Regions from separate parts of the Mixta calida genome, predicted to be linked through region 3. Evidence: predicted binding sites of a transcription regulator. Region 3 holds the regulator's gene; each other region holds the start of a gene.
The links. Region 3 encodes Fur, which represses iron uptake genes when iron is present. Its sites were predicted from a motif close to ATAATAATGAGAACNACTATCAA; they were not measured.
Positions count from the first base shown of each region.

Region 1: a site for Fur is predicted at 4,554-4,576, ahead of fhuE (ferric-rhodotorulic acid/ferric-coprogen receptor FhuE). Genes of this name have one in related genera too.
Region 2: a site for Fur is predicted at 3,915-3,937, ahead of exbB (tol-pal system-associated acyl-CoA thioesterase). Genes of this name have one in related genera too.
Region 4: a site for Fur is predicted at 4,964-4,986, ahead of C2E16_RS09130 (TonB-dependent siderophore receptor). Genes of this name have one in related genera too.

Region 1 covers NZ_CP026378.1:3,393,605-3,401,105, reverse strand. Annotated here, with positions in the region: gene speG (spermidine N1-acetyltransferase) at 1-260, opposite strand, end outside; gene C2E16_RS16245 (hypothetical protein) at 353-532, opposite strand; gene C2E16_RS16240 (OsmC family protein) at 695-1,126, shown strand; gene C2E16_RS16235 (sensor histidine kinase) at 1,284-2,972, shown strand; gene btsR (two-component system response regulator BtsR) at 2,966-3,694, shown strand; gene C2E16_RS16225 (YehS family protein) at 3,766-4,230, shown strand; gene fhuE (ferric-rhodotorulic acid/ferric-coprogen receptor FhuE) at 4,750-6,957, shown strand; gene C2E16_RS16215 (TfoX/Sxy family protein) at 7,035-7,418, shown strand; gene C2E16_RS16210 (DeoR/GlpR family DNA-binding transcription regulator) at 7,493-7,501, opposite strand, start outside.
Region 2 covers NZ_CP026378.1:3,709,694-3,717,194, reverse strand. Annotated here, with positions in the region: gene metC (cystathionine beta-lyase) at 1-684, opposite strand, end outside; gene C2E16_RS17710 (TRAP transporter large permease) at 825-2,111, opposite strand; gene C2E16_RS17705 (TRAP transporter small permease) at 2,125-2,631, opposite strand; gene C2E16_RS17700 (TRAP transporter substrate-binding protein) at 2,683-3,660, opposite strand; gene C2E16_RS20640 (hypothetical protein) at 3,660-3,839, opposite strand; gene exbB (tol-pal system-associated acyl-CoA thioesterase) at 4,006-4,740, shown strand; gene exbD (TonB system transport protein ExbD) at 4,746-5,168, shown strand; gene C2E16_RS17685 (SDR family oxidoreductase) at 5,304-6,197, opposite strand; gene C2E16_RS17680 (putative bifunctional diguanylate cyclase/phosphodiesterase) at 7,155-7,501, shown strand, end outside.
Region 3 covers NZ_CP026378.1:1,359,570-1,367,070, reverse strand. Annotated here, with positions in the region: gene kdpE (two-component system response regulator KdpE) at 1-9, shown strand, start outside; gene pgm (phosphoglucomutase (alpha-D-glucose-1,6-bisphosphate-dependent)) at 69-1,709, opposite strand; gene seqA (replication initiation negative regulator SeqA) at 1,734-2,303, opposite strand; partial or broken gene ybfF (esterase) at 2,560-3,323, shown strand; gene ybfE (LexA regulated protein) at 3,480-3,755, shown strand; gene fldA (flavodoxin FldA) at 3,895-4,425, shown strand; gene fur (ferric iron uptake transcriptional regulator) at 4,786-5,229, shown strand; partial or broken gene C2E16_RS06415 (beta-N-acetylhexosaminidase) at 5,332-7,501, opposite strand, start outside.
Region 4 covers NZ_CP026378.1:1,921,751-1,929,251, forward strand. Annotated here, with positions in the region: gene C2E16_RS09105 (flagellar brake protein) at 1-533, opposite strand, end outside; gene C2E16_RS20810 (hypothetical protein) at 530-667, opposite strand; gene C2E16_RS09110 (glycine zipper domain-containing protein) at 747-944, shown strand; gene C2E16_RS09115 (GlsB/YeaQ/YmgE family stress response membrane protein) at 958-1,206, shown strand; gene C2E16_RS09120 (winged helix-turn-helix transcriptional regulator) at 1,247-1,642, opposite strand; gene C2E16_RS09125 (SDR family oxidoreductase) at 1,730-2,584, shown strand; gene C2E16_RS09130 (TonB-dependent siderophore receptor) at 2,713-4,872, opposite strand; gene treA (alpha,alpha-trehalase TreA) at 5,102-6,760, opposite strand; one part of gene C2E16_RS09145 (IS1-like element IS1A family transposase) at 7,095-7,344, shown strand; one part of gene C2E16_RS09145 (IS1-like element IS1A family transposase) at 7,344-7,501, shown strand, end outside.

The sequences.
Region 1 (7,501 bases), 2.0 Mb from region 3:
TCGATAATGATCTGGAATTCGGCGCGGCGATGCACATGGTTAATCTCTACCAGTTCCACCAGGCCCACTTTTTCGCCGTCGTTTTCCACCACGAAGCGGCGCTCGCTCTGATCGTGGATATGCTTGTTATAGAGATCGGAGAGTTCGACAAACGCCTCATAGGGCTCCTCGAACCAGTAGCGCATCACGCTGGCATTGTTGTCCAGTTGATGTACGAAATGGAGATCTTCCCGCTCAAGCGGGCGTAGTTTTACGCTCATAACGGCATCCTTGTAGTAAAAGCCGGCTTACACCGGCGTCTCGCGTGCAGGCAACGAGAGAGCAGCCCGTTCTGCTGCGGGCTGTCGGGCAATCAGCAGACGCCGAAATCGCCATCTTCATGATAAGGATTGACCGAGCTGGCCGGCACTTCGATCTCTTTTTTCTCCGCGTCGTCAATGCGCGCGCACCACAGCGTTTCGCCCTCCACGCGCAGCACCTGCATTTTTGGACCGCCGGTTTTCGCCTGAACAAAATCATTTTTCTGGAACATGGTTTCTTCCTGATTTGTGGTTAGTTACATTTTTTTCCTGCGCGGCGCGCGCGCGGCGGCGCGGGTTCGCTGGCCGTCGCGTCACGCGCAGAAAGTCGCCGACGGGTGTTACTCAGCAGGCTAACTATACTGATAGTACATTTCAGCAAAACAGGAGGAAAGATGACCATTCATAAGAAAGGGCAGGCGCATTGGGAAGGCGATCTTAAAAGCGGTAAAGGCACTATCTCTACCGAAAGCGGCGCCCTGAGCCAGCAGCCCTACGGTTTCAATACCCGTTTTGAAGACAAGGCCGGCACCAATCCCGAAGAACTGATTGGCGCCGCGCACGCCGCCTGTTTTTCCATGGCGCTTTCAATGATGCTGGGGCAGGCGGGCCATACGCCGCAGAGCATCGACACCACGGCGGACGTCTCGCTGGATAAGCAGGGCGAAGGGTTTGCTATCACCAAAATCGCTCTCGACAGCACGGTCAAGCTGCCGGGCATCGATAACGCCGCGTTTGATGAAATTATCAACAAGGCGAAGGCGGGCTGTCCGGTTTCGCAGGTGCTGAACGCTGAAATCACCCTGAACTACCGTCTGGAAAATTAAGTCGACGCATTTTCTCTCAGGCCGCCGCTGTTTGCGCAGGGCGGCCTTTTTATTCGCTTTTCCTGCGCCCGCGCGCTCCGTTTTTTGCCGCGCTTCAAAGAAAAAATCCTTTCCGCACTGTATGTTGCGCGCTGGTCAATAAGGCGCGGTTAACGGCATGTATGAATTTAACCTGGTGCTGCTGCTGTTGCAGCAGATGTGCGTGTTTCTGGTCATCGCCTGGCTGATGAGCAAAACCCGGCTTTTCATTCCTTTGATGCAGGTGACGGTGCGGCTGCCGCATAAATTTCTCTGTTATGTGGTGTTTTCGGTGTTCTGCCTGCTGGGCACCTGGTTCGGGCTGCATGTTTCCGACTCCATCGCCAACACGCGCGCGGTGGGTGCGGTAATGGGTGGGCTGCTCGGCGGTCCGGTGGTCGGCGGCCTCGTGGGCTTGACCGGCGGACTGCACCGCTATTCGCTGGGCGGCATGACCGCCGTCAGCTGCATGGTTTCCACCATTGTCGAAGGGCTGCTGGGCGGCCTGGCGCACCGCCTGCTGATCCAGCGCGGCCGCAGCCATCAGGTTTTCCATCCGCTGACCGCGGCGATGGTGACGCTGGCGGCGGAAATCATCCAGATGGCGATCATTTTGCTGCTGGCGCGGCCTTACGATGAGGCGCTGAAGCTGGTCTCCAGCATCGCGGCGCCGATGATGGTCACCAATACCGTCGGCGCCGCTCTCTTTATGCGCATCCTGCTGGATAAGCGCGCAATGCTGGAAAAGTACAGCTCCGCCTTTTCCGCTACCGCGCTGAAGGTGGCCGCCTCTACCGAGGGGATTCTGCGTCAGGGCTTTAACCAGGAGAACAGCATGAAGGTGGCGCAGGTACTTTACCGCGAGTTGGATATCGGCGCGGTGGCGATTACCGATCGCGAGCAGCTATTGGCCTTTACCGGCATCGGCGGCGATCATCATCTGCCGGGACGGCCGATCTCTTCCGTCTGGACGCGCCGCGCCATTGAACAGGGCGAGGTGGTTTACGCCGACGGCAACGAAGTACCTTACCGCTGTTCGCTGCATCCGCAGTGCAAACTGGGATCGACGTTAATCATTCCGCTACGGGGCGAAAACCAGCGCGTGATTGGCACTATTAAACTTTACGAGGCGAAAAACCGGCTGTTCAGCTCGATTAACCGCACGCTGGGCGAAGGCATCGCGCAACTGCTCTCCGCCCAGATTCTGGCGGGGCAGTATGAACGGCAAAAGGCGCTGCTGACCCAGTCGGAGATTAAGCTGCTGCATGCGCAGGTTAACCCGCATTTCCTGTTTAACGCGCTCAATACGCTGATGGCGGTGATCCGACGCGACAGCGAACAGGCCGGACAGCTGGTGCAGTATCTCTCCACCTTTTTCCGTAAAAACCTCAAGCGGCCCAACGAGGTGGTGACCCTCGCCGATGAGATTGAGCATGTGAACGCCTATCTGCAAATTGAGCAGGCGCGCTTTCAGGCGCGTCTGCAAGTCACGCTCAGCGTGCCGGATGCGCTGGCGCAGGCGCGGCTGCCCGCCTTTACGCTGCAACCGATTGTGGAGAACGCCATTAAGCACGGCACCTCGCAGCTGCTGGGCGTCGGCGAAATTTGGCTTAGCGCGTCGCGCCAGCAGGATCGGCTGGTGCTGGAGATTAAAGATAACGCCGGGCTTTACCAGGAGAAAAGCTGCGCGGGCGGGCTGGGCATGGGCCTGGTGGACAAGCGCCTGCGCGCCCGCTTCGGTGACGACTGCGGCATCAGCGTCCGCTGCGAGCCGGAGCGGTTCACCTGCGTAACCCTGCGTCTGCCGCTGGAGGAGAAGCTGTGTTAACGGTGCTGATTGTGGATGATGAGCCGCTGGCGCGGGAAAACCTGCGCGTGCTGCTGGAACAGGAAGAGGATATCGCCATTGTCGGCGAGTGCGCCAATGCGGTTGAGGCGATCGGCGCGGTTCACCGACTGCGCCCCGACGTGCTGTTTCTGGATATTCAGATGCCGCGCATTTCTGGCCTGGAGATGGCGGGCATGCTGGATGTGGAGCAGCGTCTCCATATCGTGTTTCTCACCGCCTTCGATGAGTATGCGGTGCGCGCGTTCGAGGAGCACGCCTTCGACTACCTGCTGAAGCCGGTAGAGACGGGGCGCCTGGCGAAAACGCTGGCGCGGCTGCGTCACGAACGCGGCGAACAGAATGTTGCGCTGCTGCCGGAAAACCAGCAGGCGCTGAAGTTTATTCCGTGCTGCGGCCACAGCCGCATCTGGCTGCTGCCGATGGCGGAGGTGGCCTGCGTCAGCAGTCGGCTCAGCGGCGTTTTCGTCACCAGCATCGACGGCACCGAAGGGTTCACCGAACTGACGCTGCGTACGCTGGCGTGCCGTACGCCGCTGATGCGCTGTCACCGGCAATATCTGGTGAATATGGCACACCTGAGAGAGATCCGCTTACTGGAAAACGGTCAGGCGGAGCTGCTGCTGCGCAGCGGGCAGAAGGTGCCGGTCAGCCGCCGTTATCTGAAAAGCCTGAAAGAGGCGCTGGGGCTGAAAAGCGCGTAGTTTTGCTCGTCATCAGCGCAGAGATCGCTATACTGCCCGCTTTGAATACCGGAAGGGCGAGGAAGATCGCGATGATGAATAACGATGTGCTGCGTAGCCTGCGCTACATGCTGAAGCTGAACAATAACGAGATGGTCGCGATCCTGGCGCTGGCCGATACCGCGGTGTCGGCGGAGCAGGTGGCCAGCTACGTGCTGAAAGAAGAGGAAGAGGGCTTCGCCCCCTGCCCGGACGTGGTGATGAGCTGCTTTTTAAACGGCCTGATTTACCACAAACGCGGTAAAGATGAGAGCATGCCGCCGCTGAAGGTGGAGCGTCGCATCAACAACAATATTATCCTTAAAAAGCTGCGCGTCGCCTTTGCGTTAAAAACTGACGATATTCTCGATATTCTCACCGCTCAGCAGTTCCGCATCTCCATGTCGGAAATCACCGCCATGATGCGTGCGCCGGAGCATAAAAACTACCGCGAGTGCGGCGATCAGTTCCTGCGCTATTTCCTGCGCGGCTTAACCGCCCGTCTGCGTCCGGCCTGACATCGGCTTGAGACTGATTTTTCCTCATCATCTTATTTTGTCGCATAAGAGCCCGGCAGCGCTGTCGGGCTTTTATGCAAGCCACGCCGCGTATTGGTCTCGCTGCATCTCGGATTCCGCTATTAGTTACAACACACAAAAAGTCAAAAGCAGAAGCGAGACCGTGCATCCTGTTTTCTTCTCGCATCGGTCAAGATACCGCTGCGTCTTTTAGCAGTCCTCCAGATTTCATTTCTGTCATACCGCTGCGTTCAATAGCGCGAATACTCCTGTGCGATCGTTTGCTAAACCGCCATTAATATTCATTTACACTATGAATGGAAATGATTAAAGTTCTCATTCGCAATACTAACGGTAAGCTGCTTGCGCTGTCGTTCATTACCGCCGTTTCAGAGACTTTTACTATGCCAGCAGTGGCTGTTGGCTCAGGGATAGATGCGCGAAGGATGAACGCCTCTCCTGTTGGAAGCGGAACGCGTCTCGCAGCAGACAATAATAAAATCTCGCGAAGGTGAAAAAATGGTTTTTTCTAACAGTATCAGGGAAGGGCGCGTTGCCGGCTCCGCAGCAGGGAAACAGACCGCTCTGCTTTTAACGCCGCTTGCCGCGCTGGTGGCCATTGCACTGCATGCGCCAGCCGCCGTTGCCGCTGAGGCGGCGAAAGAGGAAACGCTGGTGGTGGAAGCGTCAGGCGACAGCGCCGACAATACCCAGGCGAGCGACTACAGCGTGCCGGTTACCCAGGCGGGCGCCAAAATGACCTTAACCGCACGCGAAATTCCGCAGTCCGTCAGTATCATCAGCAAGCAGCGCATGCAGGATCAGCAGCTGCAAACGCTGGGCGATGTGCTGAAGAACACCACCGGCGTGAGCGAAAGCGTGGCGGATTTCGACCGTAGCACCTTCTATTCGCGCGGTTTTATGATTGATAACTACATGGTGGACGGCATTCCCACCGTGTTTGAGGAACGCTGGAACCTCGGCGACTCCGCGGCCGATACGTCCATTTACGATCGCATCGAAGTGGTGCGCGGCGCGACCGGGTTGATGACCGGCACGGGCAACCCATCGGCGGCGATTAACATGGTGCGCAAGCACGCCGACAGCCGCGAATTTGTCGGCAATGTCTCCGCCAGCTACGGCAGCTGGGACAAGCAGCGTTACGTTCTCGATCTCTCGGCGCCGCTGACCGATTCCGGCAACGTGCGCGGACGCCTGATCGCCGGCTACCAGGATAATGACAGCTATATCGATCGCTACAGCGCCAATAAGAAATTCATCTACGGCGTGGTGGATGCCGATCTCACTGACTCCACCACTCTGTCCGTCGGCTACGACTATCAGGAAACCAACGCCGACAGCCCGCCGTGGGGCGGCCTGCCGCGCTGGTACACTGACCACAGTAAAACCGACTACGATCGCAGCGACAGTACCGCGCCAGACTGGGCCCGGAGCGATAAGCAGTCGAGAAAAGTCTTCGCCACCCTGACGCAGCGTTTCGACAGCGGCTGGCAGTTCACTCTGAACGGCACCCACACCGAAACCGAACTCGACAGCAAGATGCTCTATATCGACGGCTTCTTCGATAAAAACAGCGGCATCGGCGTCAGTGCTTATCCCAACTATCCGGTAGTTGGCGGCACCGGCTACAACACCGGCAAGCGTAAAGTGCACGCCCTTGACGCCTTCGCCAGCGGCCCTTACGAACTCTTTGGTCGTCAGCATGAGCTGATGACGGGCGTCAGCTACAGCCGTCAGCACAACCTCTATATGAGCACCTTCGCCAACCTGTCGGCGGACGAGGTGGGCAATTTCAATAACTGGAACGGCAGCTTCCCGGAAACCGCCTGGGGGCCGCTGAGCCTGGCGCAGGAAGACACCATCCACCAGAAATCGGCCTATACCGCGACGCGTGTTTCGCTGGCCGATCCGCTGCATCTGATTCTTGGCGCCCGCTACACCCAGTGGAGCGCCAGCACGCTGACGCAGAATGTGGAGAAGAACCGCATTACGCCTTACGCCGGGCTGATTTACGACATCAATGACGCCTGGTCCGCCTACGCCAGCTACACCTCGATCTTCAATCCGCAGACTTATCGCGATATCAACGGCAGCTACCTTGCGCCGGTCACCGGTAAAAACTACGAGGCGGGCGTGAAGGCGGACTGGCTGAACAGCCGCGTTACCACGTCCATGTCGGTGTTCCGCATTGAGCAGGACAATGTGGGACAAAGCACCAGCCTCCTTATTCCCGGTACCCAGGAATACGCTTACTTCGCCACGCATGGCACGGTGAGCAAAGGGGTGGAGTTTGAGATCAACGGCGCGGTAACCGACGACCTGCAAATGACGCTCGGCGCTACGCGCTACGTGGCGGAAGATGGCGACGGCAATGCGATCAACCCCACCCAGCCGCGCACCAGCGTCAAGCTGTTCGCCGCCTGGACGCCGCCCGCGCTGCGCGACCTCACCGTCGGCGGCGGGGTGAACTGGCAGAACAAGGTTTGGCAGAATGTCAGCGCGCCGGAAGGCAACGGCACCTGGCATGCCGGGCAGGGCAGCTATGCGCTGGTTAATCTGTTTGGCCGTTATCAGGTGACCAGGCAGCTGTCGGTGCAGGCGAACCTCAACAACTTGCTTGATAAGAAATATGACACCAGCGTCAGTCAGTATGTGGTCTACGGCGCGCCGCGCAATGTGACCGTTACGGCGAACTATAGCTTCTGATGAATAACGGGCTACACTGGCGCTAAAGCGCAACGACCGGCACGTTGGCGGTCGTTGCGCAAGCGCAGGAGGAAGCGATGCCCGTTTATGATGAAACCACACAGTTTATTCTTGATCAGATCGCCCCGCTGGGGCGCTTCGCCGTCCGCCGCATGTTTGGCTGCACCGCGCTGTTTTATGACGGCCTGATGGTGCTGCTGATTGACCCGGCGGGCGTGGTGTTTCTCAAAACCGATGCGCATAACCGCAGCCGCTTTATCGCCGCTGGCTGCGAACCCTTCACCTACGCCCGGCGCGGCGCGGATGGCGCGGTCAAATCGGTTGAGCTGTCTTTTTACACCCTGCCCGACGCGCTGCTGGAAGACCAGGAGGCGCTGGCGGAGTGGATACGATCGGCGATTGACGCCGCGAAGCGCGCCGACAACGGCAAAAAACGCGCCGGACGCAGTCGCGCGCATTAACCAGGTCACGTTCGTCCGCGCTTTTGCGCTGACGCATTAACATCGGGCGGCTGCCGCCATTCGGCCGCAGCGCGTCACGCTTT
Region 2 (7,501 bases), 2.0 Mb from region 3:
GCGCGCGTTGCTCACCGCGGTGCCGATCATTGCATCGGAATGGCCTACCAGATATTTGGTGCCAGCCTGGATCGAAATATCCACGCCGTGATCCAGCGGGCGGAACAGCACGCCTGCGGCCCAGGTATTGTCCAACATAATAATGGCGTCAGGCGCCTTACTGCGCACCGCCTGCACGATCGCCGGCACATCCTGTACCTCCATCGTGATCGAGGCGGGAGATTCGAGAAACACCACTTTGGTATTGGGTCGCACCAGATCGGCGATCTGCGCGCCGAGAGTGTGATCGAAATAGCGCGTGGAGACGTTAAGCTTGCTGAGGATTTTATTGCAGAAATCCTGGGTCGGCTCATAGACCGAACCGGCCATCAGCACCTCGTCGCCCGCTTCGACAAACGCCAGAATCGCGTTGGACACCGCTGCCGCGCCGCACGGATAGAGCGCGCAGCCCGCGCCGCCTTCCAGCTCGCACATCGCGTCCTGTAGTGAAAAGTGGGTCAGGGTGCCGCGGCGGCCGTAGAAAAGCTCGCCCTGCGCCCGGCCTGCGGTGGCGCGTTTCTTATCGGCGACGGTATCAAAAACCAGGGAGGAGGCGCGCTGGATCACGCTGTTGACGGCGCCCTGCGTGTAACGTTTGGTTCTTCCGGCGGCGATGAGTGTGGTTTCAATATTCTTTTTCGACATGCTGCAAGCGGTCCTGCTAACCCGTAGTGATGCTCTAACTTACCACGTTTAACCGGCGGGGGTTGAGACCGTTTTGTCACTATCAGACAGTGGCGGGGAAGCGACGACGGAGGCGCGCATAGCCGCCGTCGTCGCCGAGGCTACATGACGCCCATCATGCGCGGCAGCCATAGAGAGATGGCTGGTATATAGGTAATCATCATCAGCACCACAAACAGCAGACAGTAGAACGGCAGCATCGCCTTCACCACCTGTTCGATCTTCTGTTTGCCCACCGCGCTGGCGACAAACAGCACCGATCCCACCGGCGGCGTAATCAGGCCGATGCCGAGGTTGATCATCATGATCATGCCGAAATGCACCGGATCGACCCCCAGCGCATTGGTGACCGGCAACAGCACCGGCGTCAGGATCAGGATAATCGGCGCCATATCCATCAGCGTGCCGATCACCAGCAGCAGGACGTTGATGCACATCAGAATCACATACTTGTTATCCGACACGCTGGTGAAAAACTCGGTAATCAGCTGCGGCAGCTGCATAAAGGTCATCACCGCGCCGAAACCGGAGGCGAAGGCGATCAGCACCATCACAATGGTGACGGTCTTGATGGTGCGAAACAGCAGGATATGCAGCTGGTTCCACTTAAAGTCGCGGTAGATAAACATGGTGACGAAGAAGGCCCACAGACAGGCGATCGCCGCCGATTCCGAGGCGGTGAAAATACCGGAGAGAATGCCGCCGAGGATAATCACCACGGTGAACAGCCCCCAGAAGGCGTCGAAAAAGATCTTCAGCGCCTGCTGAAAGGGGATGCGTTCGCCGCGCGGATAACCGCGTTTGCGCGCAAAGCCGAGACACATCACCATCAGGCAGAGGCCAAGCAGCAGGCCGGGGAAAATACCGGCGACGAACAGCGATGAAATCGTCACCACGCCGCCGGTGGCCAGCGAATAGATTACCGAGTTATGGCTGGGCGGCGTCAGCACCGCCTGCACCGATCCGCTGGCGGTGACGGCGGCGGCGAAATCGCGCGGATAGCCTTTCTCCTCCATTTGCGGGATCATCACCGAGCCGATAGAGGCGGTATCCGCCACCGACGAGCCGGAGATGGCGCCGAAAAAAGTCGAGGCGACGATATTCACCAGCGACAGGCCGCCGCGAATAAAGCCGACGAAGATATAGGCGAAATTGACCAGCCGTCGGGCGATGCCGCCTTCGGCCATAATTGCGCCCGCGAGAATAAAGAAGGGAATGGTCAACAGCGAAAACTTATTTACCCCGTTAGTGATTTGAATCACCACCGCTTCCAACGGCAGATCGATCCACCAGGCGCCGATAAAAGCGCTCAGGCCCACGGCGAAAGCCACCGGAAAGCCGATCAGCAACAGAACCATCATACTGCCTACTAAGATCAGTGCGTCCATCATAAGCTCCGAATCAGTGGGTGCCACCGAGGCTGACCAGCGGGCGTGCAGACTGATCGCCGCACAGCAGGCGCTCAATCACGAACAGGATCGTCAGCAGCGCGCCGACCGGAATAGGCAAATACATCTGACCAAAGGTCACCGCCGGCAGTGACGCCTGCGGCTGAAGCCACATCGCCTCGCACAGCGCGTAGCTCGCCTGGAAGATAATCACGCACGCCGCCAGCATCAGCAGATCGCTGGCAATCGCGGCGATTTTTTGCCCGCGCGGCGACAGGCGATCGGTAACCATCGATACGCAGATGTGGGTGCCGGCGCGAAAGCCGACCGGTGCGCCGATAAAGGTGAAAATGATCATACAGACGATAGCAACCGGCTCCGGCCAGGAGAGCGCATCGTTAAGCACATAGCGGGCAAAAATGCCGACAGGGATCACCGCGACCATCAGCAACAGCGCAATCGCGGCGATCGTCATGCAGAGCAGATAGACCGCATCCATCAGACGTGAATAGGCAGACATGATTTTTTACCTGGTTAACGGCGCCGCGAGAGGACGCGGCGCGGGAAAAGGTTATTTCACCGCAGCGATTTGCTGCATCAGATCCTGATAGTTCTTGCCGTATTGATCGCGCACCGGCTGGGTGGCTTTGACAAAGTAGTCGCGATCGATCTGTTGGAAGGTCACGCCGCCGGCTTTCATTTTATCCAGCGACTGCTGATTATATTCGGCCCACAGCTTGCGCTCATCTTCCTGTGCCTCTTTGCCCAACTTGCGCAGCAAAGCCTGATCCTCGGCGGAAAGCTTATCCCAGGAACGTTTGGAGAAGAGGATCATCTCCGGCTGGATAAAGTGGCCGGTCAGGGTGTAATACTTCGCCACCGGCATATAGTTATGGGCGACAAAGGTTGGCGGGTTGTTCTCTGTGCCGTCCACGACGCCGGTCTGCATGGCGCTGAACACTTCGCTGACGCCCATCGCCACCGGGTTGGCGCCCATCGCTTTCAGCGTCGCCAGCGAGATGGCGCTGTTCTGTACGCGAATCTTCATCCCTTTCAGATCTTCCGGTTTCGTCACCGGCTTTTTGGTGATCATGTTGCGTACGCCCGCATCGGTCCAGCCGAGAAACACCATGCGGGTATTAGGATCGTTATCGAACTTATCGGTGATCGCTTTGCCGATCTCGCCGTCCAGCACGCTGTGCATATGCGCCTCGTCACGGAAGATATAGGGCAGCGTCAGCACGCTGGTTTCCGGCGCGAGAGTAGACACCGGCGCCAGCGAAACGCGGATCATATCGACTGCGCCGATCTGCACCTGCTGCAACGTCTGTTCTTCATCGCCTAACGTGCCGCCAGCGTAGACGCGCAGCTCAAGCCGACCGTCGGTAGCCTGCTTCAGCTTTTCTCCCATATGTTCAAGCGCGACGACGGTGGGATAACCGGCAGGCTGGACTTCCGCGACCTTCAGCACCTTAGCCGAGGCGGCGGTGGCGGTGAACAGCGCGGTGGAAGCCAGCGCTAACACCAGCAACAGTTTTTTTACTTTCATCATTGTTCTCCTGCGCCTAAAAGATGCCCCGTCACTGGTTGTAGAAGGGTAGAGGTATGCGCCAGCAGGGCTGATTCACTATAGATAAATTGCGCAGGCGGAAAATCAGCGCGCATAAATTGAATGAATTGCATCACAAAATTAAAACGACGTTTTAATAAATTTATACGCAGCGTCACAGTTTAAAAACTAACCGATCACAATTTACTTACCTGCCTGTCGATAAGCGGCGCAGGACGGGGAAATCTTTGTAAATAGTAATGAGAACTACTATCAATTCACCTCTGTTTTGGTATGATCCTGACCTGTTTTGATGAATTCCATTAAGGTTGGAGAAATAGCGTGGTGACCAGTGAGTTGATGCAGACGGATCTCTCCGTCTGGGGCATGTTTGAACATGCGGACATCGTGGTAAAAGCGGTAATGATTGGACTGCTTCTGGCGTCCGTCGTCACCTGGGCCATCTTCTTCGGCAAGTTTACCGAACTGTCCTCGGCACGTCGGCGTCTGAAACAGGAACAGCAGGCGCTGGCGGAAGCGCGTTCGCTGCGCCAGGCGGCGGAGCTGAGCGACGGCTTCCACGCGCGCAGCCTGACGACGCAGCTGCTGCAGGAAGCGCAGAACGAGCTGGCGCTTTCCGCCGGTTCGGAAGATAACGAAGGCATTAAAGAGCGCACCGGCTTCCGTCTGGAGCGCCGTGTCGCCGCCATCAGCCGTCACGCCGGTCGCGGCAACGGCTTCCTCGCTACCATCGGCTCCGTCGCGCCCTTTATCGGCCTGTTCGGCACCGTCTGGGGCATCATGAACAGCTTTATCGGCATCGCCAAAACCCAAACCACTAACCTCGCAGTCGTTGCACCCGGCATTGCGGAAGCACTGCTGGCGACGGCCATCGGCCTGGTGGCGGCGATTCCGGCGGTAGTGATCTACAACGTCTTCGCCCGCATGATCGCCAACTACAAAGCGAGCCTGGGCGATGTGGCCGCGCAGGTGCTGCTGTTGCAGAGCCGCGATCTCGATCTGGCGCGCGGCAACGGCGCGCAGCCGGTACAGAATGCACATAAACTGCGGGTAGGTTAAGCGTTATGGCGATGCGGTTAAATGACGATCTGGACAGCAATGGCGAAATGCATGAAATCAACGTGACGCCGTTTATCGACGTAATGTTGGTGCTGTTGATTATTTTCATGGTGGCCGCGCCGCTGGCGACGGTGGACGTCCGGGTCAACCTTCCCGCCTCCACCAGCGCGCCGCAGCCGCGTCCTGAAAAGCCCGTCTATCTCTCGATTAAAGAAGATAAGCAGATGTACGTCGGCAACGAAGCGGTCTCGAAAGAGAAGCTGATTGAGGTGCTGAACGCGCAGACGGAAGGCAACAAAGAGACCACCATTTTCTTCCAGGCGGATAAGTCGGTGGATTATGAAACGCTGATGAGCGCCATGGATGCCCTGCGCGGCGCAGGCTATCTCAAGATCGGCCTGATGGGTATGGAAACTGCGCAAAAATAGCCGCACGGCGCGCGCTGAAGCATAAAAAAACCGGAGCCTCTGCTCCGGTTTTTTTATCGCTGCCGGTTATCCGTTTTTGTGCAGGGAACGGCTATCACGCTGTGCACAGCGGCAAGAGGGCCCCGGCTTTCTGGCTTAGCCCAGATGTTCGCCGCCGGTGACGCCATGCACTTCTGCCGTCACATAGCTGGATTCCTGCGACGCCAGATAGACATATACGCCTGCCAGCTCGGCTGGCTGTCCGGCGCGCTTCATCGGGGTTTGTTTACCAAACTCCGGCAGTTTCTCCTGCGGCTGGCCGCCTGCCACCTGCAATGCGGTCCAGATCGGGCCGGGCGCGACGCTGTTTACGCGAATGCCTTTTTCCGCCACCTGCTTGGCCAGCGCACGGGTATAGGCCAGAATCGCCGCTTTGGTGGAGGCGTAGTCCAGCAGATGCGGGCTCGGCTGATAGGCCTGAATCGAGGAAGTAGTGATAATTGACGCGCCTTCCGGCAGCAGCGGAATCGCCGCCTGCGTGATCCAGAACAGCGAGAAGACATTGGTTTCGTAGGTTTTACGGAACTGTTCGGTGGTCAGCTCGGCGATATCTTCTACCGCGACCTGTTTACCCGCTACTAGCGCCAGGATATCGAGTCCGCCCAGCTCTTCGTGCGCCTGTTTTACCAGCTGCTTGCTGAATGCCTCATCGCTGATATCGCCTGGAATCAGCACCACTTTGCGACCCGCTTCACGGATATAGTCCGCTACCTGCTCTGCGTCGCGCTGCTCGGCGGGCAGATAGTTAATCGCCACGTCGGCGCCTTCACGGGCATAGGCGATAGCGGCGGCGCGGCCAATACCGGAATCAGCGCCGGTGACCAGCGCTTTGCGGCCTGCCAGACGCTGGCTGCCGCGATAGCTCTGCTCGCCGCAGTCCGGTACGGGCTGCATATCCTGTTGGATGCCGGGGGCGGGCTGACGCTGTTTCGGGTATTCACCGTTGTAATACTGGGTGAGAGGATTTTGCATTTTATTCTGGTCTGCCATGTTTCCTCCTGGTTTCACAAAGAAAATTCACTATCAAGGCTAGGAGAAACGGCGCGCTTGTCGAGACGTGTAACAGACGTTAAAGAACAACCCATTGTTGTAAAAGGAAAATTTAACAAAGGGAAAATGCGAATAAATATGAGCAAATATGAATATCGTACGGTAAATGCGCATGTTGTCAGTGAGGAATGTGTTGTTCGCGCTTCTGTTAAATAATGGCGACTAAGCCAATCTTTTTGTAAATCGAAACAGAGGTTCACTTCATATTATGTCGGGCCGAAACGGGAAAAAACACAAGGAAGCCGGTTTACAATCCACCACACCTTTATAAAAGCCGCCCCGCAACGGAGCCAAATCCATCTGTAGCGTGACCAGCGGCAGCTTCCTCGAAATATATACTTTTATGGTTTTCGGTTACTACGCCAGTGCCAAAACCTTCTTTCCTGACAATAACCCCTTCGCCGCGTTTTTCAGGCCTGCTGGCGGCATTTTCAGCAAAGAGAGAGGAGCGCTCTGACGTCGGCTATCTGAAAATTGTCAACAATGTTATTTTCTTGCGCTGGCGTTGATCGCGCGGATTTTTACGGCTGTAGCTGGCCCTGCCGGATAAGGCGGGTGGCGTAGGGAACGGCTGGTTTTTTGACGCGTATTGACGCGGCACGTAAAAAGTTTCAAAAAATGCTGGCAAGGCTGCCAAAAGAAATAAAAATAAATTTTAATCAATGGTGTCGACTGCCTGCCCGGAAGAAAAAACCTTCATGCGTAGCAGCGTGCGCCAGCGGCGAGGAGTAAAGCGAGGGCAATTTTATTACTCCCGGCAATCTTTTTTATTCATGGACGCGATGATAAGCATTGGTACGAAATTGCCGATAGTTTAGTCAACGGGCCAATTAACCTTGCGCTTTTATTCTTTCAATTTCAGCGTTCCCTGACGGGCGCTAATTCGCAGGAATTTCTATGTTGGCAACCTCTTACGATACGCTCATGGTGGTCGTCTCCATCATCGTCGCTTTCCTCGCCTCCTATACCGCGCTGGATATGGCCGGGCGCGTGGTGACCAGCAGCGGGCTGGCCGCGCGCGTCTGGCTGCTCGGCGGCGGGTTTTCCATGGGTATTGGCATCTGGGCGATGCACTTTATCGGCATGCTGGCGATGAATATGCCGATGATGATGAGTTACAGCGGGCCGCTGACGCTGCTGTCGATGATTATCGCCATCGCCGCCTCGGTCTTTGCGCTATGGATCGTCTGTTACGGTGAGCTGCATGTGATGCGGCTCGGCCTCGGTGCGCTGGTGATGGGCAG
Region 3 (7,501 bases):
ATGCCCTGACCCGCCGCGCGGCCAATAAAAAAGGCGCTGAAGATCAGCGCCTTTTTTCACCTTCAGACTCAGGCGTTTTTCAACACCGCGCTGACGATCTCTACCGCCTCTTTCTCGATTTTTTCGCGATGTTCCGCGCCGAGGAAACTTTCACAGTAGATTTTGTAGGCGTCTTCCGTACCGGACGGACGCGCGGCGAACCAGCCGTTTTCGGTCATCACTTTCAAACCGCCGATCGCGGCGCCGTTGCCCGGCGCGCTGGTCAGACGTGCGGTAATGGGATCGCCCGCCAGGGTGTCGGCGCTGACCATTTCCGGCGACAGCTTAGACAGCGCCGCTTTCTGCGCTGACGTCGCGGAAGCCTGCAAACGGTTGTAGCTCGGCGCGCCGAAGCGTTGCGCCAGCTCGTCGTAGTGCTGCTGCGGATTCTTGCCGGTGACCGCAGTGATTTCCGCCGCCAGCAGGCAGAGAATAATGCCGTCTTTATCCGTAGACCACGGCGTACCGTCGAAGCGCAGGAAAGAGGCGCCGGCGCTCTCTTCGCCGCCAAAGCCGAAGCTGCCATCGAACAGGCCGTCAACAAACCATTTAAAGCCTACCGGCACTTCCACCAGCTTGCGACCGATATCGTTGACCACGCGGTCGATCATGGCGCTGGAAACCAGCGTTTTGCCCACGGCGACCTCTTTGCCCCACTGCGGGCGGTGCTGGAACAGATAGTTGATCGCCACCGCCAGATAGTGGTTCGGATTCATCAGGCCAGCCGGCGTGACGATACCGTGACGGTCGTAGTCAGGATCGTTGCCGAACGCGAGATCGAACTTGTCGCGCAGCGCCAGCAGGCCCGCCATTGCGCATTCGGACGAGCAGTCCATGCGCACCGCGCCATCTTTATCTAAATGCATAAAGCGGAAAGTCTGATCGATCGCATCGTTAACGATGGTCAGATCGAGCTGGTAGTGTTCAGCGATGCGCTTCCAGTACGCCATGCCGGAGCCGCCAAGCGGATCGACGCCGATTTTCAGGCCTGCTTTTTTAATCGCGTCCATATCCACTACCTGCGCCAGTCCTTCAACGTACGGCTGGATCAGATCTTTTTCCTGGATATGACCGCTGGCCCACGCCTGATCGAGCGGCAGACGCTTCACCTCTTTCAGGTCGCCCTGAATCAGCTGGTTGGCGCGATCTTCCACCACTTTGGTGACATTGGTGTCGGCCGGGCCGCCGTTAGGCGGATTATATTTGATGCCGCCATCTTCCGGCGGGTTGTGGGACGGCGTAATCACAATGCCGTCAGCCTGCGCGCCGCCCGCTTTATTGTGCTCAAGAATCGCGTTGGAGATCGCCGGCGTCGGCGTATAGCCGTTATCCTGTTGCACAATCACATCAACGCCGTTGGCCGCCAGCACTTCAAGCACGGAGATAATGGCGGGCTCTGACAACGCATGCGTGTCTTTACCGACGTAGCAAGGCCCGGTAATGCCATTTTTCTTGCGTTCTTCCGCTATCGCCTGCGCAATGGCCAGAATATGCGTTTCATTGAAACTGCGACGCGCGGCGCTCCCGCGATGGCCTGAGGTGCCAAACTTCACCGCGTGTTCCGCATTTCCTTTTTCTGGCTGCAGAACGTAATACTGAGATGTTAATTGTGCAACGTTAATCAAATCGCTCTGCTGGGCTGGCTGCCCGGCACGGGGGTGATTGGCCATTGGCGCTTCTCCCTGACGCTTCAGTTAAATGGTGCCGCAAACCTTATCAGTCAGTTCCTGCGGGAACTGCATTGCCAGCATAATGTGTTCCACCATGCTGCATTTGCGACCTGTGTTAGTGTTGGTGATCACCCAGTACGGCGTGCCGGGCACATGCTTCGGCTTGGTATGGGTGCCATGCTGCAACAGTGTGTGTTCGTCGCCGGCAAAGTAAACGCGGGTGCGTCCCTGCAACGAAGCAGTGGCCTCCGCAAATGCGTTGGGATCAAGATTATAGAGTGTCGACAGAATCAGCATAAAACGGTTCACCGCCTTTTTCTGCTCGGCGTACTCATCAGAGAGTAGCAGCTCACGCACGGCGCGCACCCGATCCTGTGAACGGGGAGCCGGTTTGCTCGCTTCATTTTCCTGACTGACGCTGACAGCCATTGCCGGAGCCGGGGCGGCAGACGGGACAGCTGCCGCTGCCGGAGCACTCTGACCGGCGGTAAATTTCAACATACGCCGTAAAATATCCGAGGCGCTTTCACCGATATGCTGCGTGTGGCTGGCAATGTAGCGGTATAGCTCTTCGTCGACTTCAATCGTTTTCATCTTCATCCGTACGGTAATTGCTTGTGGCAGAACCCGGCGCGGCGAGCGGACGCTAAAAAAAGCGAAACAGTCTGCGTCGGCGTTCTAACATAAGGATTATAAAGTTAAATCCTGCGGGTCGGTAGCGACGTTGGCGCTTGCAGGCAAAAGTCAGAATATGCCGCAAAGCCCCCCGGCAAACAACCATTGACCGATCGGCAGGGATAGTGAAAACCATGATAACCTAAGCTTTCCTTTCAACTGTAAGAACTTTGCCATGAATTTGAATACTCGACTGCAAACTGAGCAGTCCGTCGCGGACGCCACCCCTGTACTGTTGATTCACGGCCTGTTCGGCAGCCTGGATAATCTGGGCGTGCTGGCGCGCGGCTTAAAGGCGGATCGGCCGTTGATTCAGGTTGATGTGCGCAATCACGGCCTGTCGCCGCGCAGCGAAGAGATGTCTTACCGCGCGATGGCGCAGGATATGCTGGAAACGCTCGATCGACACGACATTGATAAGGTGACGGTTATCGGTCATTCCATGGGCGGCAAAATCGCCATGACCATGACGGCGCTGGCGCCCGAACGCATCGAACAGCTGGTGCTGATCGATATCGCCCCGGTGGATTATCAGACCCGCCGTCACGACGCGATTTTCGCCGCAGTGAACGCGGTGACGGCGGCAGGCGTGACGCAGCGTAGCGCGGCGGCCGAAGTGATGCGCGAGGTCATTACAGAAGAAGGCGTCATCCAGTTCCTGCTGAAGTCGTTCTTTGAAGGCGAATGGCGCTTCAATGTTCCTGCCCTGTGGGCTAACTATTCGGCTATCTCCGGCTGGGAAACGGTGCCCTCCTGGTCAGGCCCGGCGCTATTTATCCGCGGGGGCTTTCTCCCTATCTGGATGATATTCATCGCAATGCGCTGCTGGCGCAGTTCCCGCAGGCGCGCGCGCATGTCATCGCCGGCGCCGGGCACTGGGTGCATGCGGAAAAGCCCGATGTAGTATTGCGCGCGGTGCGGCGTTTTTTAGCGCTGTAAAAGCAAAGCGTTAACAGGCCGACAATGATTGTTCTCAAACTTTTCGCAGGGTATGATGGCGCGCTAAAATTTTGCCGCTGCTAAAACGGCGGCAAACCGGCCCAAAACGTCACCATGCGCGGCGCAAACGCGCAGCCCATTCAGTATCACGATTCTATGGCAAAAGAACATACGGACCGGACCACGCTCGATCTGTTTGCAGATGAACGTCGCCCGGGACGCCCGAAAACCAGTCCGCTGTCGCGTGATGAGCAACTTCGTATCAACAAGCGCAACCAGTTGAAACGTGACAAAGTACGCGGATTGCGGCGCGTTGAACTGAAGATGAACAGCGAAGCGGTGGAAGCGCTTAACGCGATGGCCGCCGAGCGCGGCGTAAGCCGAAGCGAGCTGATTGAAGAGATGATCCTCGCCCAGTTAAAGGCGCTTTAAACGGCTGGAAGAAGCGCACTCAGGAACAAATGCAGCGGCTTTACGAGTTCCGCCTCCATTCGGTCTCTGCTATTATTGCCGTAATCTGCATACCACGGGCAGTTACCATATATTTAAGTTTCAAGAGGTTATTAAACTCATGGCAATCGTAGGCATTTTCTTTGGCAGCGATACCGGCAATACAGAAAACATTGCGAAGATGATCCAGAAACAACTCGGTAGCGATGTTGCCGAAGTGCATGATATTGCCAAGAGCAGTAAAGAAGACCTGGAAGCGTTTGATATCCTGCTGTTAGGCATTCCAACCTGGTATTACGGCGAAGCGCAGTGTGACTGGGATGATTTCTTCCCGACGCTGGAAGAGATCGACTTCAACGGTAAGCTGGTGGCGCTGTTTGGCTGCGGCGACCAGGAAGATTACGCTGAATATTTCTGCGATGCGATGGGCACCATTCGTGACATCATCGAGCCGAACGGCGCGGTGATTGTTGGCCACTGGCCGACCGAAGGCTACCACTTCGAAGCCTCTAAAGGCCTGGCCGACGACAAGCACTTCCTTGGCCTGGCGATCGATGAAGACCGTCAGCCTGAGCTGACCAACGAACGCGTCGAGAAGTGGGTGAAGCAGATTTATGAAGAACTGCATCTGCAGGAAATTCTGGAAGCCTGATTTTACGGCTTATTGTGTGCTGTATCACATTGCGTAACAGGTTTTTCCTATAGGAATGATAGGTACGGGTTTGAAAATTTTACCAGTGAGTCGGTAGAATACCCGTATCGGTCACACGCTTTTCTGCCGTCGTGCTGTAAAGCGGCAGGATTAAGCGAAATGTAAACGCAGCATTAATGAGCATGAACAACGCCGGACGTAGCGATCTTTTCATACTTCCACTTGCGACTTCACGCATCCCCTTACGGTTTTCATTTCGAAGCATCAGTTCTATAATGAGACGCTATTAACTTAGCGTCGACCGATGTTCATGGCTGTTCAGCCACATTGTGACTAGCAAAGTAACAGGACAATATCCGCATGACTGACAATAACACCGCATTAAAGAAGGCCGGCCTGAAGGTTACGCTTCCGCGACTAAAAATCCTGGAAGTGCTTCAGGAACCTGAGTGCCATCACGTCAGTGCGGAAGATTTGTACAAGCGCCTGATTGATATGGGTGAAGAAATTGGGCTGGCGACGGTATATCGCGTGCTGAACCAGTTTGATGATGCCGGTATCGTCACGCGTCATAATTTTGAAGGCGGCAAGTCCGTTTTCGAACTGACTCAGCAGCATCACCACGATCATCTGATCTGCCTGGACTGCGGCAAAGTCATTGAGTTTAGCGATGAATCCATTGAAGCCCGCCAGCGTGAAATCGCCACGCGTCACGGCATCAAACTGACCAACCACAGCCTCTATCTGTATGGTCATTGCGCGCTGGGCGACTGTCGCGAAGACGACTCTTTACACGATAAATAATCAATTGTGCTATGCAGTAATGAAAAACCGGCGCCGACGCGCCGGTTTTTTTTATGGCTGGGATGGTGCTTTGGCCCACAAGCCGTTTACCACAACGCAGGCTTAAAGCGCTTCGCTGCGGCTGACGCGCTGCCCATCCGGGCTGACGCTGCGCACCTCTACCCTCCTGCCCGCTTCAATTCGGGTTTATTGTCTTCATCATAGCGCAGCCAGCTTTGTCCGCCGTCCAGCGAGTAGTCGATAGCCAGGCCCGGCAATGCGATATTCGCTTCCAGAAAACCGTTATGAATGCGCGCGCCCGGCACCGGCAGACGCCAGGCGATGCCCGCTCTGTCCAGCTTCGCCAGTTCGCGTTGTCCTAACAGGTTGGCGAAACGCTGCCAGTCGCGGTTGAGCGCGGCGCGATCGACCCGCTGCGTTACGCCGCCGACATATTCCCGTCCCGGCTGATATTCCTGCTCCCATTCGGCACGATGCCATGCGCGTTCGGCGACGGCGAACAGGCGTGGGAAAATCATATATTCCATCTGCTCATCGGTGCGTACGGTTTCGCTCCACAGCTGAGCCGACAGGCCCCAGGCGCCGGGCCAGGGCTTGTCAGAGCGGGCGCTGAAAGGTTTACCGTCGCGATCGACAGAGGTCTCCGCATTCTGCGGCAGGTTATTTGGCGCAAAGCTGAACATTTTACGTTCATCGCTAAAACGGGTGCCCCAGTAATAACCGCGCTCTTGCGGGTTCACTTCATACGGAAAGTCCATATAGACATAGTCGGGACTGGAGATAATCACATCATAGCCCTTGTTCGCCCAGTCATTAGCGCTGTCGAACCCGCCCCAGTAGAGCGTATCCCAGAAGTTTACCGCGACCTGCGGCGTGGCGAACGCTGCGGCATTGTCCGCATGTTTCAAGCCATCCTGCCAGGCCTGCATACGTTGAATGCCGTGTGACCGCAGCTGGCGGCTGACGGCCAGCGCAAAGTCGCTGGGCAGATGATCCAAATCTTTCATTTTTCCTGCGGCGATCATCGTCTGGCAGACGGATGATTTTTCCCACGGGCGGTTCTCTTTGCTTTGATCGATAACGCCGGTGCCCGGCTTCGGCTGTTTTATGTCGCTGTAGCCCGCGCCAAATCGAATGTTTTTCGCCTCGTCGCCGCCAAAGTGCCAGGTTGTTAACGGCTGTCCCGCCGCCTGGTGCATCGCCTGCACTTCAGCGATCACTTTATCGACAAATCGCAGGCTGGACGGCATACAGGGATTGAGATAGCTGGTGCGATCGTATAGCTGTACGGAGGTGGTATTAGAGCTGTCCGATGGATCAAGCAGACGATATTCGTTCGCCTGTTGCTCCTTTCCTTGCCGCATCAGTCTCTGATAGCGCGCTTCCATAGCGATAACCGCCGCACGTGCGTGCGCGGGCATATCGAACTCCGGGATGACCTCAATATGTCGCGCCCGGGCGTATTTAATGATATCGATATAATCGCTTCGGCTCAGGAAGCCGCTGCCGTTATTATTGCTGAAAGGGCCGGACCCCAGCTGCGGCAACAGGCAGCGCTGCTCGCTGAGATCGTGACAGCGACGCGCGCCGATTTCCGTCAATTCAGGCAGACCGGGGATTTCAATGCGCCAGCCCTCATCATCGCTGAGATGGAAATGGAATTTATTCAGTTTCCAGGCGGCCATCTGATCCAGCAGACGCACGATCGCCTGTTTGCTGTGAAAGTTGCGCGCCACGTCCAGAAAAGCGCCACGATAAGCAAAGCGTGGCGCGTCCCAGGCATCAAGCGTGGCGACAACCGGCTTGCCTCCGGCTGGCAGAAGAGAGATTACCGACATCAAACCGTAAAACAGCCCTGCCCGATCATAGCCGGTAACCGCGATTTCCTGCGGCGTAATGCGCAGACGATACGCCCCGCTTACCGCCCCGGCATTGGCGAACTGGGCAGCGTCGATACGCGTCGTCAGCGGCACGCCCCGCTTGCTGGCGTTGACGTTCATCAAGGCGAAGCGGTTGCGCACTGCCGCCGCCTGATCCGCAGGCAGCGCAGCAAGATCAAACGCGATCCCGCCGCTGAGGTCGAGATCGGCCTGATGAACCGTCAGGCTTAACGGCGTCGGCGTGATTTGCCCGCGCAGCGCGGCGGCGGGGAGCCGATGAATATCGCCATTTTTAACAAAGCGGCTGGCAGGCTGCATTAACAGGTTTTTATCGTCAGCGATGCGCTTCCAGTGGGGGCCGACTGGCGCAACGAACTGCGTCAGATCTTCGG
Region 4 (7,501 bases), 560 kb from region 3:
CCCATATCCAGCCGCAGGCCACGCCAGATATCGCCGCTGGCGACGTTTTCCGGCAGCTTGCTCTCCACCAACACGCCCACGCCGCCTAACGACAGATCCTGTAAACGGAAACGCGCTCTGCCGCCGCCCGGCCAGGTGGCGTGACAGTAAAAAACCGGCGCCAGCGGCGCGCTGATGCGGAAATATTCGCGCCGCTGGATCTGTAACAGTTCCGACGGCAGCGGAGCGCTGAAGGCGGGCAGGCCATCGAACTGGGTAGGGTTCAGCTGCGGCAGGATAAATTCCACTTTGGCGCCGCGCATTTCCGCCGTTACGGTCAGCGCGCGCATCTCCAGCGTTACCTGGTTGTCGTAATCGTTGCTGCCATAATCGATAATCATCTGCTCTTTATCAACAAACAGCACGCGGCTAATAAACTGGCCACGCGCGTGGGCGACCATTACCGGCGTATCTTCACGCTCGATATCGCGCAACACGCCCAGCACAGCCAGCGTACCGCGCTTGTAAAACTGTTCATTGTCGGTGTCTTTCACTTACTGCTCCAGCGCTTGTCAAAAAAAGTTACAGTTACTGTTACCTCAGGATTATCGGCAGCGCCGCCGGGAGGTTTACGGCGTCGGTAATATTTTTCGGTAATTTTTTTCTGGAAAGTTTTGCCTGAAATCACAGAGTTAGAAATTTGTCCTATACTTGTTGCCAGAAGTGAGTTGAGCAGGATGGCCGCTAACGTTTCAGGAGGGCAGGTAATGTTTTCGAAAAAAGATACGCGCGACAGCCTCGAATATGCGCAAGATCGCACCCGTGAAGCAGGTAGCGGTCTCTGCTGTGGAATGAACAACGCAACGCATCAGGCGTGTTCGTATGTGAGAAGTAACCCCTGGGCAGGCGTTGGCGCCGGCGCCGTAGTGGGATTTATCGTTGGTATGTTAATTAGCCGTAAATAATAAGGAGCTACAGATGGGAATTCTGTCATGGATCATTTTTGGTTTAATCGCCGGTATCATCGCTAAATGGATCATGCCTGGTAAAGATGGTGGTGGTTTCATTATCACGATTATCCTCGGCATTATCGGTGCGGTCGTCGGCGGCTGGATCAGTACGCTGTTCGGCTTTGGCAAAGTTGACGGCTTTAACTTCGGCAGCTTTGTGGTCGCGGTTATCGGCGCCATTGTGGTGCTGTTTATCTACCGTAAAGTGCGTCACTGATTATCGCGCATAATAAAAAGGAGGCTTCGGGCCTCCTTTTTTATGTGCGCCGTTCTGGTTTTTGCCGCTGCTGCTGAATAGCCGGAAAGCGATGTTCCAGCCAGTCGGTTAGCGCCAGCACATGCTCGCTCGCCTCGCGGCCCAGCGGGGTCAGGCGGTATTCCACATGCGGCGGCACCACGTCATACGCTTTTCTCACCAGCAGGCCATCCTCCTCCATATAACGCAGCGTCTGCGCCAGCATCCGTTCGCTGACGCCGCCGATGGCGCGGCGAATCTCGCTAAAGCGCAGCGTTTGATCGCGCAGCGCCAGCATCACCAGCATCGTCCAGCGGCTGGTAATGCGTTTCAGCAATTCGCGCGAAGGGCAGTCAGGATTCAGCAGCTCGCCGCGTAGCGGAGACGCGTCGGTAAAGGCTAAGTGATTTTTTTCCATGCTAACATTCCTGTAAGTACTTACTTTTAGAAAGTGTATCTTTTACGCTGCTTTTCTACCACCGTAGATTGAAAGGGAGAAAAGAAGATGATTGCAATTACCGGCGCGACCGGCCAGCTTGGCCGTTTGACCATTGAAAGCCTGTTAAACGACGTCGCTGCTGAAAAGATCGTGGCGATAGTGCGTAACCCGGAGAGTGCGCGCGATCTGGCGGCCAAAGGCGTCACCGTGCGCCAGGCGGATTATAACGACTCCGCTGCGCTGGAGCAGGCGCTGGCGGGCGTGGATCGCCTGCTGCTGATCTCCTCCAGCGAAGTGGGGCAGAGGGTGGCGCAGCATCAGGCGGTGATTGATGCGGCGAAGAAAAACGCTGTGCGCTTTGTCGCCTATACCAGCCTGCTGCACGCCGATCGTTCTCCGCTGGGTCTGGCGCAGGAACATTTGCAAACCGAAGCCGCGCTGCGCGAGTCCGGTCTGGCGTTCGCGCTGCTGCGCAACGGCTGGTACACCGAAAACTATGCGGCCAGCATTCCCGCCGCGCTGAAATTCAACGCCTTTACCGGTGCGGCGGCGGAAGGGCGCATCTCCTCTGCGGCGCGGCGCGATTATGCGCAGGCGGCGGCGGTAGTTATCTCGCAGGCGACGCCGCAGGAAAAGGTTTATGAACTGGCTGGCGACAGCAGCTACACGCTGGCGGAATTCGCGGCGGAGATCGCCAGTCAGAGCGGCGTGCCGGTCGCATGGCATAATCTGCCGCAGCAGGCGTTTGCCGAACTGCTGATCGGCGCGGGACTGCCGCAGGGCCTGGCGGAGATGCTGGCCGATTCCGACGCGGGCGCGGCGCAGGGCGGCCTGTTTGACGAAAGCCGCACGCTGAGCCAGCTGATTGGTCGCCCCACAACGCCCTGGCAGGAAACTATCGCCGCCGCGCTGGGCGGCTGAACATACCGGTAGCGTACTCATAAAAAAGGAGGCGAATGCCTCCTTTATTATGCGACTCACGCGCGGGCTTTAGCTAAACAGATGGCCGCCAGATAAAGGAGGCGAATGCCTCTCTTATCTTTAGCGCATCAGAAATCGTAGCCCACGGTCGCCACAACCGAACGCTCTGCGCCCCAGTAGCAGTTGCCGGTGCCGTAACAGGCGGCGACATAATCGCGATCGGTCAGGTTATTGGCATTCACCTGCACCCAGGCGCCTTTCAGCTTGTTATTCCAGACGCCGAGGTCGGCGCGCACCGAGGCATCCAGCAGCGTTGTCGATGGCAGACGAGTGGTATTTTCATTATCCGCCCACTGTTTGCCGATATAGCGCACGCCTGCGCCGGCGCTAATGCCATAATCGAACTTATAGTTGCCCCATAGCGAAGCGATCTGATTCGGCGTCACGTACGGCGTGTGTCCATCGTTGCCGTCAACGCTATCTTTCATGCGCACGCGCGTCACCGAATAGTTGGCGATGGTACTGAAGCGCGGCGTAATCTGATTACGCGCTTCCAGCTCCAGCCCGCGTGAATGCACCTTACCGGCAGGCTCATAATAAGAGGTATTCACAATACGGTTGCCGACATCTTTCTGCGTCAGATCGTAAACCGCGATGGAGTACATATCGGCGGTGCCGGTCGGCTGATACTTCACGCCTGCCTCATATTGTTCGGCGGTGGTCGGCTTCAGCAGATCGCCGTTCGCGTCCGGCAGGCTCGAAGGGGTGACTGCCTGGCTGTAGCTAACGTAAGGCGACACGCCGTTATCGAAGGCGTAGAGCAGCGAGGCGCGACCGCTGATATGGTCATCGGAGCGACGGCGGCTGGTGTCGGTGGTGTCGTTGGTGCTTTTCGCCACCAGGCGATCGTAGCGGCCCGACAGGGTCATATGCCACTTATTCCACGCCATTTCATCCTGTAAATAGACGCCCGTCTGGTGGTAGCGGCGCGTTTGTTCATAAGCGTAAAGGCCGGCGATGCGGTCCGCGTCAGGGTTTGCAGGATCCCATGCCCGCTGCCAGAAGCGCGAGCCGCCTTCGCCAGTGCGGGCGTTCAGCGGATCGACATAAGCGCTGGCGTCCCACAGGCTGTCGCGATACTGATGGTAATCCGCGCCCAGCACCAGCGTATGTTCCACTTCGCCGGTGGTGAAATCAGCTTCCAGTTGGTTATCGATAGCAAAGGCGTCCAGCGAAGAACGCTCGCCGGAGTAGTAGCGATCCAGCAGGTCGCTATCGCCGCGCCAGCCAATCTGATAAACCTGATCCAGATCGACGTTGGAATGGGTATAGCTGGCGTTGGAGCGGAAAGCCCAGGTGTCGTTAAAACGATGTGAGAACTGGTAGCTGTAAATCTGTTCGCGGCGCTTGAACTGGTCGATGGCGCTTTCACCGTCATAGAAACCGTTGCTGAGCTTTTGGCCATTGTGCGCCGTGATGCTGCCTTCGCCCGGCACCGAGCCGTGATAGCCGCCGGACGGATCTTTTTGCAGATACGCTTTCAGCAACAGCGAGGTGTCGCTGTCAGGCTGCCAGAGCAGGGAAGGCGAAATCGCGTAACGTTCTTCACGCGTGTGATCGTACTGGGTATCGCTGTGGCGGGTGATGCCGGTAAGACGAAACGCCCACTGTTCGTTTATTGCGTTGGTGTAGTCGAAGGCGGCGCCGGTGGTGTTGTTATTGCCCGCCATCAGACGGAAATGGCCTTCCTGCTGAAACTGCGGCCGTTTCGAGGTCATCATCACCAGGCCGCCGGGCACCGTCTGACCATACAGAGCGGAAGAGGGGCCTTTAATCACGTCGATACGCTCAAGGAACCAGGGATCGACCTGCAACGCATTATAACTGCCGCCGTCAGTCATCAGACGCAGACCGTCGAGGAACGTATTATCAACGTCGCCGCCGTGGAAGCCGCGCAGCGAAACCGTGTCGTAGCGTGTGGCCGCGCCGGCGAAGTTGGTAAAGACGCCGGAGCTGTAGTTCAGCGCCTGGTTAACATCCATCGCGCCCTGATCTTCGATCTGCTGCCGCGTCACCACCGAAACGGACTGGCCGGTGGTAATCAACGGTCGATCGGTTTTTGTCGCGCCGGCGCTGGTTTTGGCGGTATAGCCAGAGGTCGGCGAATCGGCGGTTTCGGCTGGCTGCGCGGTGACCACCAGCGTATCGGCGGCAATAACGAAACCCGGTACGGCAAGCGCCAGCGAGCAGAGCAGCGCGGAACGTTTCAGGTTGAAAGGCATTCCCATCTTATATCCCTTAAACAGAGCGAAAAGGCCGCTTCGGCGACAGCACGCGGCCGGAAAAGGTAAATGAGAGGTTAATCTCATGTAATTGCGAAAACTAATGAGAATTATTATCTTTCTCTCTTGATGATTCAAGATGTAATTTATCCGATTATTTCCAGATAAATGGTGTGGTTTCAGAGGATTAAGACGGGGGAAAGCCAGCCTGGCCACGTCGCCAGGCTGTTATTCATTACTGCGCTTTCTTCAAATCACCGACGTTATTACAGGTCACGCCTTTCGGACAGTACATATCCATCAGCTTCAGGGTGACGCCGTTGGTCCAGCCGAAGCCATCCTGTAACGGATATTCGCCGCCGCCGCCGCCGCCCAGATTGCCTTCAACCACATATTTTTCCACCAGCTTATGCTCGCGGTCATAGGTAGCCTGCACGTTATCCAGGAAGCGGATGCCGATCTCTTTCGCCAGCGTCTGCTTGCCGTAGTTGTTCAGCCCTTCGACCGCCACCCACTGCAACGGCGCCCAGCCGTTCGGCGCATCCCACTGCTGGCCGTTATGCACGGTGGTGGTCACCAGACCGCCCGCTTTCAGCAGCTGTTTTTCCACCGCATCGGCGGTTTTCGCCGCGCGATCGTCGGTTGCCGCCTTCATATAGAGCGGGAAGAGGGCGGCTGCCGTCAGCTGCGTGCGTACGCTGTTGCGTTTCCAGTCATAATCCGCATACCAGCCGCCTTTTTCATTCCACAGATAACGGTTGATCGCTGCCTGACGTTTCTTCGCCAGCGCTTCGTAGCGTTGGCTCTCTTCATCATTGAGCGCCACCTTGCTGGCGTGCGCCAGGGTTTTCTCCAGATGGAACAGCAGGGCGTTCAGATCCACCGGTACGATTTCCGTGGTACGGATCGTAGAGAGATTTTTCGGATCGTCGAACCAACGTGAACTGAAGTCCCAGCCGGACGCTGCGCCGGAGCGCAGGTCGCGATAAAGATCCGCTTTATTGCGCTGGGTCGCTTTTTCCGCCGTGGCGATATCATCCATATAAGATTCGGTGCGCGGTACGTCGCGCGCATCCCAGTAGCGGTTCAGCACCGTGCCATCTTTCAGCTTAACGACGCGCTTGCTGGCGCTGCCGGATGCGACACTTTGCGCATCCGCCATCCAGTATTTGTACTCTTTTTGCAACTGCGGCAGGTATTTGCTGTAGACGCTCTCTCCCTCATGCTGGGCCAGCAAATTGACCATCAGGCTGAAGAAGGGCGGCTGCGAACGGCTGAGGTAATAGCTGCGGTTGCCGTTGGGGATATGCCCGTAGACGTCCAGCTCGTGAGCAAAGTTATCCACCATATCCCGCACGCGATCCCAGTGGCCGCTTTCCGCCAGTCCCAGCATCGTGAAGTAACTGTCCCAGTAATAGACTTCACGGAAGCGGCCGCCTGGCACCACGTAGGGTTTCGGCAGCGGCAGCAGCGAATCGTACTGGTTTACCTTATCGGTAGTGCGAGTCAGCACCGGCCACAGGCCATCGATATGCTCGCGCAGGCTCTGATTAGCGGGCGGCACGTAAGCTTCGCCTTTGGCGGGCAGGGTGAAATTACTGTCGACAAAACGGCGCAAATCAAAATTGCGCTGATTTTTCTGCATCTGCCAGTCGGCAAGAATCGATGCCGGATTAAATTTCGGCACCGCATCCGCAAAGGTTTTCTGATCCGGGAAGAACTTAGCCGACTGCACCGCATGATAAAGCGGCCCAAGGCGTACATCCGGCGGCTGCGGCGCGTGCTGCTCTTCCGCTGCTTGTACATAAAACGATCCCGTTGTCAGCGCGCCGGCGATCAGCATCGGCAGTACCAGTGCGCCTTTCCATTGAGTGGTTGCGGCCTTTTTCGTCATCAGTATTCTCCTTGTCCAGACCAGACATAGCCTGTAAGTGTTTGACCCTTCAAAAAACATTAGACGAATTTTAATAGTTTGCTTGTAGTCAGGGTGGGAAATGTGAGTTGGATTAGGGTTTATACCTGAACTTTTGTCCAGGTCTTGCTTTCATGCCATTCTGCTTACCCCACAGAAGCTACGTCCTGGAAAGTTTCCGCCTTTCGTCAATAAATCGCGGAGCGTCTTAAACGGCAATGTTTATCCGCTTTAAACAAAAAGTATTCAATAAAGGATGAAGGTGATGCTGCCAACTTACTGATTTAGTGTATGATGGTGTTTTTGAGGTGCTCCAGTGGCTTCTGTTTCTATCACCTGTCCCTCCTGTTCAGCTACTGACGGGGTGGTGCGTAACGGCAAAAGCACTGCCGGACATCAGCGCTATCTCTGCTCTCACTGCCGTAAAACATGGCAACTGCAGTTCACTTACACCGCTTCTCAACCCGGTACGCACCAGAAAATCATTGATATGGCCATGAATGGCGTTGGATGCCGGGCAACCGCCCGCATTATGGGCGTTGGCCTCAACACGATTTTACGTCACTTAAAAAACTCAGGCCGCAGTCGGTAACCTCGCGCATACAGCCGGGCAGTGACGTCATCGTCTGCGCGGAAATGGACGAACAGTGGGGCTACGTCGGGGCTAAATCGCGCCAGCGCTGGCTGTTTTACGCGTATGACAGGCTCCGGAAGACGGTTGTT